3 regions of the Kocuria oceani genome follow, and region 2 is predicted to be linked to each of the others. Evidence: riboswitches for the same ligand, from Rfam matches in the RefSeq annotation. Region 2 holds a riboswitch; each other region holds the start of a gene.

Region 1 (3,938 bases), on a different contig from region 2:
CGCTTCGCCTCTCGCCAGGACGAGGGCCCGGCGATGAAGATGATCGCGGCGATGCGCCAGCAGTTCGGTGGCCATGCCGTCAAGGACGCCGCGGCCGGGCCCGAGCATGTCGAGGCTGGCCCCGGTGAGGACCCGGCCCACCCCGCCGAGCAGTAGAGCCGCGCCATCCACCCCGGCGGAGACCGGGAACACAGTGCGCGGCCGGCACCAGGCTGCCAGCGGAATCGCTGTAGGGCCTCCAGAAGCTGACGGTTCCGTCCACCCGCCGGACCTCCCACTACTGCACCAACACCGACACGGCTCGGGACGGCCGCACCGGTCGGTGACGTGGACGAGGAAAGTTCCCTCGTCGCGAATCAGAAAGGTAGACCGGCCTTACATATGGCCGGATAGCGGTCATCAAGTCAGCTCAGTTGTCACCGATCGTGCGCCAGTCCCGGGCTCGATGGTCCTTACCGTCATGGCCGCATTGGCGCAGATGGAGCTGGAGATCAAGCGGGAGCGGATCACTGACTCGGTGGCCAAGCGGAGGGCTGCCGGCAAGGACCTCGGCGGGCGGCGCCAGACGTTTATGGATTCTCAGATTCGCAACGCGCTGCGACTCATCGAGGGTGGGGAGCCGGCCACTCAGGTTGCTCGGGACCTCGGGATGTCCAGGGCCACTCTCTATCGCCGGATCCGGGAGCTGCCGCAGGCGACGGCGATCTGAGTCCGTCACCTCGGGTGTTGCCGCAGTCCCACAGTCGCCCGTGACGGCTCACGCCGTCATGGGCGACTGTGGGACTGCATTCCAGATTCAGCGGAAGGTGACGTAGCCGTCCGTCGGCATGGCGTCCACGGAGTGGACGAAGGTCCCCTGGGTGGGGTTCAGCGCGGAGATCATCTTGCCGCCACCGAGGTAGATCCCGATGTGGGCGCCGCCGTTCTGGACGACGAGGTCTCCCGGCTGCGGGTTGGTGGTCGGGGTGCCGGCGGCCCACTGTTGCTGGCTGGTGCGCGGGAGGTCGATGCCGTTCTGGGCGTAGACCCATTGGGTGAACCCGGAGCAGTCCCAGGCGCCGAAGTCCGTGCCGCCCCAGACGTAGCCGGTGCCCACGCCCTGCATCGCGGTGCCGACGAGGCCGCCGGCAGCGGTGGAGTCCCCGGTGAGCTCGGAGACGTTTGAGGACTGGGTGGAGAGGCTCGAGGTCGAGGTGGTCTGCGGCGTCGGGGCGGCCTCCGTCTCAGAGACCGGTGCGGCCGGGGCCGCGGGAGTGGTGGGCGCTGGGGCGGTGGTCGTGGCGAGGGTCGCCACCGCAGAGACGGGAGCGGCGTAGGAGGTCCCCGAGGAGGCGGGGAGCTCGGCGTAGGCCTGGGCCGGGGTGATGGAGCCGAGCACTGCGGCGCCGGCGGCGACCGTCAACGTGGTGTTGCGTACCAGGCGCGAAGAGGTCTGGGCGCGGTGGCGAGCAGTGTGGCGCTGGAACATGGGCATGAGTGAGTTCCTCCCTTTGCCTGCGAGGTGAGCTGTCGGATGCGGGTGGGAGACACCCGGCCGCAGGGTGGGGGCCCTGGCGGCTTAACCCCTAGGTCCCGGGGGTGGGACCGTGTGTGGTTCCCCCGCTCCTGCCAAGTCGTCTCTGTGATGCGGACCCCGGGCACCGGCAGGATTCGGCGAAGTGCCCGGGGTGCCGATGAGATTGGCCATCGGCACGTAGAGGACCATAGCGTAAATATAACGGACTGATAACGATGCAGGCGGGGAGGGATCTGGCTCACTGTCATGGGTCGGCGCTGAAGAGCCTGCCCCTCAGCTAGAGCCGACGGCAAGGGTGGAGGGGCTCAGTCCTCCGACCAGCTCGCGGTCCGCAGTGGCAGCCCGAAGGACGTTTTGACCTGCTATTTCGCAAGCCACCCCTTGGTGGCGGCATGTGTCGATCGTTGCTGGGCGCCCCCCGGCCGCTCCAGGGAAGGCCCCGGCCCGCGGAGGCCGTAGCACGCGAAATCCCGCTCCTGTTGACGGATGAAGTGCCAGCTACCTCACATTCAAATGCCAGCGCACGGGGGCGGAAAGCGCGGATAGCTTCACGGAATCTTCACGCGTAGGGGCCGTCCGTGCCGCCTGGTGGGGGTCGCCTCACCCCAACGAATCTGGGCAGCGGCTCTCCCTGGTTGATGGTCTCGCTTCAGTTCACGTGCCGCCGTGCTCGCCGACGCCGACGGAACGCTGGAAAGGCCAAACATCACTTCTTCAAGGTACCCCGGGGGGTACTTGCAACATACCCCGGGGGGTATTACGCTGGTGGGCAGATGGCCGGAGGGACCTCCGCCGAACCCTTGTTCCACTGACTCCGTGAAGGAGAGTTTCATGCTGATCGAGCGCATCTACGACGAGGACCTCGCCCAGGCCAGCTACTTCATCGGGTGCCAGCGCACCGGCCAGGCGCTGGTGGTCGACGCCCGCCGCGACATCGACGTCTACCGGGACACAGCCGCGAAGAACGGCATGGAGATCACCGCGGTCACCGAGACCCACATCCACGCCGACTACCTCTCCGGCACCCGCGAGCTGGCCGCGGCCACCGGCGCGGACATCCACGTCTCCGGCGAGGGCGGGGAGGACTGGCAGTACGAGTTCGAGGCCGCGCGCCTGCACGACGGCGACGAGATCCGCATCGGCAACATCGTGGTGGCCGCGGTGCACACCCCGGGCCACACCCCCGAGCACCTGTCCTTCCTGGTCACCGACGGCGCCTTCGCCGACGCCCCCGGCTACCTGCTCACCGGCGACTTCGTGTTCTCCGGCGACCTGGGCCGCCCGGACCTGCTGGACGAGGCCGCCGGCGGCGTGGACACCCGCTTTCTCGGCGCACAGCAGATGTTCGCCAGCCTCAAGGAGAAGTTCCTGACCCTGCCCGACCACGTCCAGGTCTTCCCCGGCCACGGCGCGGGCTCGGCCTGCGGCAAGGCCCTGGGCGCGATCCCCTCCACCACGGTGGGCTACGAGCGGCTCTACGCCTGGTGGGGCCCCTACCTGGCCGCCGACGACGAGGCCGGCTTCGTCGCCGAGCTGCTCGACGGCCAGCCGGACGCCCCGTTCTACTTCGGCCGGATGAAGAACCAGAACCGCCGGGGGCCGGCCGTCATGGGCGATCGGGCGCCCCTGCCCGAGTTCGACCCGCAGCAGGTCGCCCAGCAGCTGGCGGCCGGCGAGGTGACCTTCGTGGACACCCGCTCCGCGGACGAGGTGCACACCGGGACCGTGGCCGGGGCGCTGAACATCCCGGCGGGGAAGTCGATCGCGACCTTCGGCGCCTGGGCCGTGAACCCCGAGGCCGACGACCGGCCGCTGGTGCTGCTGGCGCCCGACCAGGAGGCCGCCCAGGAGTTCTGGGACCACCTGGTGCGCGTGGGCATCGACGCCGTGGCCGGCTACGTCACCGGGATCGAGGGCCTGCCGCAGACCACCCCGCGGCTGGTCTCCCCCGAGGAGGTCGAGGCCTTCGACAAGGCGCTGCTGCTGGACGTGCGCGCCGTGAGCGAGCACGCCGCCGGCTCCGTCCCCGGCTCCACCCAGCTGCACGGCGGCCGGGTCCTGTGGAACCTGGACCGGCTCCCGCAGCAGGGCACGATCGTGACCTACTGCCAGAGCGGGCTGCGCAGCTCGGTCGTCGCCTCCACCCTGCGCCACGCCGGCTACGACGTGGTGGAGCTCGGGGGCTCCTACGCCGCCTGGTCCGCCCGGCAGGACGCCCTGGAGACCACCCCCGCCGGCTGACCGGGGACACCGAGCCTTGAGCGCCCGGAGGGGCCGCCCGCTGATTGCGGGCGGCCCCTCCTGCCGTGTCCGCCTCTTGGGAATTGCGGGTGCCCGGGTACTGGTTCCTGACCTGTGAGTGGCGGTTTTCGGAGCTTGGACCGCCGAGCTGATGCCCGACCGTGCAGGCGGGGCGTTCACG
Region 2 (3,938 bases):
AGTCCGCCTGCTCACCAGCGATGCCCACGCCGGGCTCAAGGACGCGATCGCGGCCAACCTGCCCGGTGCCGCCTGGCAGCGGTGCCGCACCCACTACGCGGCCAACCTCATGTCGATCTGCCCGAAGAGCATGTGGCCGGCCGTGAAGGCCATGCTGCACAGCGTCTACGACCAGCCCGACGCCGCAGCCGTGCACGCCCAGTTCGACCGCCTGATCGACTACGTCACCGAGAAGCTGCCAGCGGTGGCCGAGCACCTGGGGCAGGCCCGTGAGGACATCCTCGCGTTCACGAGCTTCCCCAAGGACGTCTGGGCCCAGATCTGGTCCAACAACCCCGCCGAGCGGTTGAACCGGGAGATCCGGCGCCGCACGGATGCGGTCGGGATCTTCCCCAACCGGCAAGCCATCGTCCGCCTCGTGGGGGCCGTGCTGGCCGAGCAGACCGACGAGTGGGCCGAGGGCCGCCGCTACCTCGGCCTCGAGGTCCTCACCCGCTGCCGGCTCACCACCGTCGCCGACACCGGAAGCGAGGTGGCCACCGACCCCCTGACCGCACTCACCGCCTGACCCTTACACGAAGGATCGCTACACCACTCGCGGGGGCTTGACCACAAGGAGGGCGCGCCCCTCTGCGAGGAGGGTCGGCGCGCCCTCAGTCGAGGAGCACTCCACCGCGCAGTCTGCGGTGCGTGCAGGGTGGTTGTCCCCAACTCCTGACGTTGCCCTTGAGCGGGAGCAATTTCGCTCTGGATCCTTGCCCGATCCATCTTGGGAATACGCCAGGCTTGCCCCTCGATTTTACTTCTCGTTCCAGCCACCAAGCCAGGCATGTCCCCTCACCACTGGGCCAAGTGATGGTGCCCAGCACAGCCACCGCAGGGCCATCGCAAGGCCAGCATGCCGCGCTCCTGCAGTGAGTCACCGGGACAGGTGTCAGCCGCCCCACCAAGATAGTGAAAGACCGGGTGCGCGGAACCTGTCTGGCCGATCAGGAACCGCACACCCGGAGACTGTGTTCGTCCGGGTTCAGCGCACGCGGATGTAGGTGGGCCCGGAACCCACGTTGACGCTGTCGACGACGGTGCTGCCGCCGTTCCAGCCCCCGTGGACGGCCTTGCCGCCACCGATGTACACGCCGATGTGGGCCGTGCCCATGCCGCCGTCGGCGTAGTAGACGAGGTCGCCGGGCTGCGCCTGGCCGGCGGAGACCTGCGTGCCCAGCGTGAAGTAATCAGCCGGCCAGCCCCGGAAGGTGATGCCAGCGGCCCGCAGGGCATTGTTCACCGCTGCGGTGCAGTCCTGTCCTACCCCGAGCTGGCCCATGGCCGCAGAGGCAATGGTGGCCCCCTTGCCGGAGGCGGAGCTCTGCGGGGCGAGGGTGCGCTCGGCCGCCGGCGCCGGGGCGGGCTTGGGCGCCGGGGCGGTAACCGGGGTCGGGACCGGCTTCGGGGCCTCGACGACGGGTGCGGCCTGAACCACCGGGGCGGGTACCGGGGTGACGACGGGCTTCGGCGCAGGGGCGGCCTGGGCCGCGGGAGCCGCCTGGGCCACGGCGGGAGCTGCCTGCACCACAGAGGCCGCCTGCACGGCCGGCTGCGGGGCGACCACGGGCTTCGGGGCCTCGGCCTTGGGCTCTACCTTCGCGGTCTTCTGCTCGGTCTTGGTCACGTGGGCGACCGGTTCGAGGGACACGGTGGGGGCGGCCGACGGGGTGGCTGCGGCGACGGCCGACAGCGGGGCGTCGGTAGCGGCGCCCTCCTGGGCCGGGGCGGCCTGCACGGAGACGGTGGTGGCCAGGGCCAGGCCCGAGAAGGCCGCGACGGCGGCCACGGTGCGGGCCTTGCCGGTGAACAACGAGCCGATGCCGTTGGAGGAGTTCACGTCACGAGTCATGGGGATTCAGGAGGCTTTCTGGAGGGCCGGGCAGATCTACCGGAACGGTGCGGTGACAGCACGGATTACCCCGGGCAGGGGTGCGAGGTGTCACGGTGGCCGGCAGTGCGGCGATCCGGATCAGGAGTACCGTGCACGGCGGATGAGTGGAGGAGAGGTGCGGTGTCCGTAAAGGACGAGAAGCTCGTGCGGAGAGGCTGGGACTCTCATGCGCAGCAGACGGAGTGCCCAGGGCCCTCCGCGACGACCCCGGTCGTTGCGGAGGGCGAGCCGGGTCAGCGGTAGGTGTAGTAGCCGTCCACCGGCATGGCGTCCACGGAGTGGACGAAGGTGCCCTGGATGGGGTTGAGCGCCGAAATTATCTTGCCACCACCGATGTAGATCCCAATGTGCCCGCCGCCACGCATGGAGACCAGGTCCCCGGGCTGGGGGTTGGCGGTCGGGGTGGCTGCGGCGATCTGCTGGTAGCTGGTGCGGGGGATGTCAATGCCGTTCTGGGCGTAGACCCACTGGGTGAACCCGGAGCAGTCCCAGGCGCCGAAGGCAGTGCCACCCCAGACGTAGCCGGTGCCCTCGCCCTGCATGGCAGTGGCCACCAGGCCGGCGGAGGAGGAATCGGCCCCAAGGGGGGTGATGTCCGCGGACTGGGTCGACAGGCTCGCGGTGGTGGCGGTCTGCTCGGGCGCCGAGGCCTGGGACGCCGGGGTGGCCACGGGCTGGGCAGCGGCCGGAGCCTGGTAGGTATTGGTGGCGAAGTTGGCCGCCGAAGAAGCGACGGGCGCCCACGAGGTGGTGCTGGAGGCTACGGGGATCTCGGCGTAGGCCTGGGCCGGGGCGATGGAGCCGATGAGTGCCGCACCGGCGGCGGCGGCGATCGTGGTGTTGCGCACCGCACTCGAGGTGATTCCGGCGCGGTGGCGGGCAGTGTTCTGCTTGAAAAGCGACATGGGTGAGTTCCTCCCTTTGCCTACGAGGTGAGCTGTCGGATGCGGGTGGGAGACACCCGGCCACCCCGGACGCATGCGTCCTGGGCGACTTAACCCCAAGGCCCGGATCACCGGGACCGAAAATGGTTCCCCCGCTTCTGCCAAGCGATATCTCTTCAAGGACCCCGGGCACCGGCAGAATTCGGCGATGTGCACGAGGGCGCCGACCAGATCGATCATCGGCACGCAGTGGACAGTAGCCCATCCATAACGAAAGTGTCACGTTTAGGTCACGGCCTGGATTCTTCCCTCGGCCGGGGCTGAGAAGCCGGACTCCCGGCCCCGGGAAGGCTCGTTCCGGAAGAGATAGGTTCGTCGCCCAGTGGACCTCGTCACCCAGCTATTGGCCGACCCGGGACCGGATGACTAGGCAAAATGGCATCGTGGCGCGCATTTCGCTGGACACAGTCGACGACGACAAGGGGCCTAGGACTACGCGTAGTCTCCAGCGTTGCTTGGGCAAGTACCAAGGTTCCGTGAGGGAATCTTCGAGGTGGCTCACAGTTTGGGAAGGTCTCGGGGCGCCTTTTCGAGGTGCACGGCGGGATTTCTTCACGGAATCTCTATATTCGGCCCGCTGCACCGATGTGCAAGTCAGTCGATGGGATGCAGTTGCGCACCACTGAGGTGTTGATCTTCATCAAATCTTCAAACTTTCGGGGCGCGTCACACGGAAACGGCAGTCTACGGTCGATGACATGGCGGGCTGGCTCCGGCCGGTTCGTCTCCTGCTGAACCGATGAAGGAGCAAGTCATGACTCATCACGTGAGCGCGATGCTGGAGACCTACCCGAAGGACCTCGGTGGGGTGGACAAGGAGAAGCTGGCCGCCTGCATCGAGGCCTGTTTCGAGTGCGCCCAGACCTGCACCGCCTGCGCCGATGCGTGCCTGTCCGAGGACATGGTCGCGGAGCTGACCAAGTGCATCCGCACCAACCTGGACTGCGCGGATCTGTGCGAGGTCACCGGGCGGGTGCTCTCCCGGCACACCGGCTACGACGCCAACATCACCCTGGATACGATCCGGGCCTGCCAGATGGCCTGCAAGGCGTGCGCCG
Region 3 (3,938 bases), on a different contig from region 2:
CCGCCTCGTCGACGATCGGTCCGCGCGCGGTGTTGACGAGGTACGCGGTGTCCTTCATCGCCGCCAGCTGCTCGGGGCCGATCAGATGGCGCGTGGCGGGCCCGTAGGGGCAGTGCAGCGACACGACGTCGGAGACGGCCAGCAGCTCGTCGAGCTCGACCCGCCGGGCGCCCAGCTCGGCGGCGACCCCGGGATCGATCTCGCTGCGCGACTGGTAGACGATCTCCATGCCGAAGGCCTTGGCCCTGCGCGCGGTCGCCTGGCCGATGCCGCCCATGCCGACGACGCCGAGGGTCTTGCCCTGCAGGCTGCTGCCGAGCAGGAAGAACATGCCCCACTTCCACTCCTGGCCGGAGCGGATGAGCCGTTCCCCCTCGCCGAGCCGGCGGGTCGCCATGAGGACGAGGCCCAGCGCGATGTCCGCGGTGGCCTCCGTGAGCACCCCGGGGGTGTTGGTGGCCACGACGCCGCGCTCGCTGCAGGCCGGCACGTCGATGTTGTCGTAGCCGACGGCGACGTTCGCGACCACCTGAAGCTGCGGGCCGGCGGCGTCGAGAAGCTCCGCGTCGACGCGTTCGGTCAGCAGGCTCACCACGGCGTCGGCGCCGGCCACGCGGCGCAGGAGCTCTTCGCGGTCGATCGACTGCGGGCCCGGCCAGGCGTCGACCTCGTGCGCGGCGCGAAGCTTCTCGACGGCGGCGTCGGGCACCTGTCCCGTGACGACGACCCGGCTCATGCCGACTCGATCCACTGGCACAGGCGGCCGAGGCCGTCGCGGATGTCGGCGACGTCGATGCCCGAGTAGGCGAGCCGGATGTACTGCTGCTCCTCACCCGGCAGGCGCCGGCCGAAGTGCTCCCTCGTGCAGAAGGAGACGCCGGTCTCGTGCAGCGCCGCCGTGGCGAAGTCGCCGACCGCCGTGTACCCCATGCGCTCCATGGCGGCGGTGACGTCCGGGAACAGGTAGAAGGTCGACTGCGGCACGGCAACGTGCATGCCGGGAGTCGCGTTCACGAGCTCGCAGGCGGCGTCTCGGCGCTCACGCAGGACGTCGAGCATCTGCTGCACGGGCTCCTGGGGGCCGCGGAGCGCCTCGACGCCGGCCCACTGCACGTAGTGCGTGGTGCAGGACTCGTCGTTGGTGTTGAGGGTGCTCAGCACCTTGGCGATCTCGGGCGGCGCGACGGCGCAGCCGAGGCGCGAGCCGGTCATGGCGAACTTCTTGCTGAACGTGTACAGGATGACGGTGCGCTCGGCCATGCCGGGGAGCGACGCGATCGAGCTCGAGACCCCCTCGTAGCGCGTCTCGAAGTAGGCCTCGTCGGAGAGCACCCAGAGGTTGTGCTCCTGGGCCAGCTGAGCGATGGCCTCGCGCTCGGCCGCCGTCGACTCGGCCGAGATGGGGTTCTGCAGGTCGTTGTAGATGATGGCGACCGTGTTCGAGGTGATCGAGGCGCGCACCTGGTCGAGGTCGATCGCGAAGCCGCTCTCCGTGGGGAGGTAGCGGTACGGCACCGCCGTGCCGCCGAGGTACTCGATCTGCGACTCGTAGATCGGGAAGCCGGGGTTCGGGTAGAGCACCTCCTGGCTTGGGTTCATGACCGCCTGCAGGAACTTCGTGATGACGGGCTTGCCGCCGGTCATCACGACGATGTTCTCGGGGGTGAGGTCGATGCCGCGGCGCGAGCCGAGGTCCTCGGCGAGGGCCTCCCGCAGCTGGGGGATGCCGGGGCCGGGGCAGTAGCCCGTGTAGCCGTCGGCGATGGCCCGGTTCATGGCCTCGATGATGTGCGGGGCCGTCGGGATGTTGATGTCGCCGAGGTGGAAGGGGTACACGCGGTTCCCCTGCGCCTTCCAGGCGGCCGCGGCCTGGGCGACGCTGAAGGCGGTTTCGGTGCCCAGCCGGTCGAGCCGGTGCGCGAGTTCTCGCATGCTGTTCCACTCCTCGTCGAGTTGGCGGTCGATCCGTGGGCGGATCCACCCTGAGCATACGACTCATATATCAGGCTGTGAAGGGTGGTGCGGTAACCAATTCCGACAGGGAGCAGTGCCGTGGGGTTTCCCCGTTCCAGACGTCGTCCCGATGTGAGCGGGAGCGCGGTTCCGTCGGAACCGCGCTCCCGCTCACATGCGTGGGGTCAGCGCACGCGGATGTAGACGGGTCCCGAGCCGACGTGGACGGTCTGGATGACCGTCTGGTGGCCGTTCCAGCCGCCGTGGACGGCCTTGCTGCCGCCGATGTACACGGCGATGTGGGCGAAGCCCATGCCGCCGTTGGCGTAGTAGACCAGGTCACCGGGCTGGGCCTGGGCGGCGGAGACCCGGTGGCCGAGATTCAGGTAGGAGACCGGCCACCCGTGGTGGTTGATCCCGGCCGCACGCAGGGACTTGGTGACCAGAGAGGTGCAGTCCTGACCCACACCGAGCTGGCTCTTGGCCGCGGCGGCGATGGTCGCGGCCTTGCCGGACTGGGACTGGATGCTGAGGAGCTGCTGGGGGGCTGCGGCCGGGGCGGCCTGGGCCGGAGCCACGCTGCCGAGCGCCATGGCGCCGGCGGCGACCGCCATGGTCGCCGTGCGTCCCAGGGGGAACGCGCGCTGGGCGCGGTGGCGGGGCGTGCGGGAGTGGAAGATGGGCATGAGTGATGTCCTCCCTCTTGCCTGCGAGGTGAGCTGTCGGATGCGGGTGGGAGACACCCGGTCGCAGGGTGGAGGCCCTGGCGACTTAACCCCTAGGTCCCAGGGGAGGGACCGTTTCTGGTTCCCCCGCTTCTGCCGAGCGATGTGTTCAGGGGGCCCCGGGCACCGGCAGAATTCGGCGATGTGCACGGGGGTGCCGATAAGTGGGGGAATCGGCACGGAGAGAACACTAATCGAAAAGTAACGAGAAAGTCTCGTTTTCATCACGGGCGTGTCTCGGAATCTGCTGCAATCCGGCCGTGAGCCTTCGCGTTCGCGCGAAGCTGCTTGGGGAGGGGCGCCGACGGGGATCCTCTGGTAGGCGCATCTCAAGACAAAAGTGGGCTTGACCTGGGGCTCTGTTCCACTCGTGTCCGCTGGCGAGTCCGCCTCTGCCCTGGGGCGGGGCGTCCGGGGGTGACACGCGCGTTATGGCGCGAGAAACCGCGGGGAATGCTTCACGGAGCATTAGGCGGCCGACGTGAGCGGCTCCTTGGCAGGGGCGGAAAGGGCGACATCTTTGTGGGTCACAAGGTTCAAACAAGAATTCGCTAAAAGAAATTATGGCGCTTGTCATGACCGCCGGTGTGGGTCGGTTCTCTTCGCGGACCCTTCCGGCGTGCCTGCCCTACATCCCGCCCTCGTCGACCTCGGCGGCGTCGAGCAGGTTGTCCAGGACCCGGTCGAGTTGGGCCACGAGGGAGAGGTGCCCCTCGTGCTCCAGCAGGTGCGCCCAGGCGCCTGGTATGCGCGCGGCGAGCCACTCCCCGTGGGCCAAGGGGACGGTGCGGTCCTCCCGGCCGTGCCAGATCCGGGTGGGCACGGCGATCTCCTCCACGGCGAAGCCCCAGGGGCGGTTTACCGCCAGGTCGTCGTCGCGCCAGCCCACGATGCCCTGGCGCCGGGAGTGCTCGGCCGCGCCCATGACGTAGTCGGCGAAGTCCCCGGTCATCACCGCCCGGTCCACCGGCGGGAGCATGGCGCGCAGCAGCTCGACGACGTCGCCGTCCGGCGCCGAGGCGGCCGCGGTCATGGCCTGCACCTGCTCCTCGAGGTAGGCCTCGAGTGCCCGGCGACCCTGCCGGGCGGCGGTGAACTCGGCCGCGCTGTCCTCGTCCATCCCGGCGACCGGGTCCAGTCCCTCGGCGCGCGGCGGGGCGTAGCCGGCCAGCGAGGCGACCGCGCGGCAGCGGCCGGGCAGCAGCGCGCCGCACGCCAGGGCGCGCGGGCCGCCACTGGACCAGCCCAGGGCGAGGAACT

What was found. Region 2 has a riboswitch for cyclic di-AMP ahead of PU704_RS15060 (C40 family peptidase). Riboswitches for the same ligand answer to the same signal wherever they lie in the genome.
Region 1: linked by a shared signal. The riboswitch ahead of PU704_RS18270 (C40 family peptidase) and the one ahead of PU704_RS15060 (C40 family peptidase) in region 2 are both predicted to bind cyclic di-AMP.
Region 3: linked by a shared signal. The riboswitch ahead of PU704_RS14845 (NlpC/P60 family protein) and the one ahead of PU704_RS15060 (C40 family peptidase) in region 2 are both predicted to bind cyclic di-AMP.

The regions. Positions count from the first base shown of each region.
Region 1 covers NZ_JARAMH010000027.1:10,700-14,637, reverse strand. Annotated here, with positions in the region: gene gnd (phosphogluconate dehydrogenase (NAD(+)-dependent, decarboxylating)) at 1-156, shown strand, start outside; partial or broken gene PU704_RS18275 (helix-turn-helix domain-containing protein) at 422-709, shown strand; gene PU704_RS18270 (C40 family peptidase) at 797-1,474, opposite strand; cyclic di-AMP (ydaO/yuaA leader) riboswitch at 1,480-1,660, opposite strand; gene PU704_RS18265 (MBL fold metallo-hydrolase) at 2,348-3,757, shown strand.
Region 2 covers NZ_JARAMH010000015.1:32,565-36,502, forward strand. Annotated here, with positions in the region: gene PU704_RS15050 (IS256 family transposase) at 1-568, shown strand, start outside; gene PU704_RS15055 (C40 family peptidase) at 1,028-1,894, opposite strand; gene PU704_RS15060 (C40 family peptidase) at 2,170-2,841, opposite strand; cyclic di-AMP (ydaO/yuaA leader) riboswitch at 2,847-3,038, opposite strand; gene PU704_RS15065 (four-helix bundle copper-binding protein) at 3,635-3,938, shown strand, end outside.
Region 3 covers NZ_JARAMH010000014.1:88,961-92,898, forward strand. Annotated here, with positions in the region: gene PU704_RS14835 (2-hydroxyacid dehydrogenase) at 1-736, opposite strand, end outside; gene PU704_RS14840 (pyridoxal phosphate-dependent aminotransferase) at 733-1,932, opposite strand; gene PU704_RS14845 (NlpC/P60 family protein) at 2,139-2,639, opposite strand; cyclic di-AMP (ydaO/yuaA leader) riboswitch at 2,645-2,830, opposite strand; gene PU704_RS14850 (alpha/beta fold hydrolase) at 3,307-3,938, opposite strand, start outside.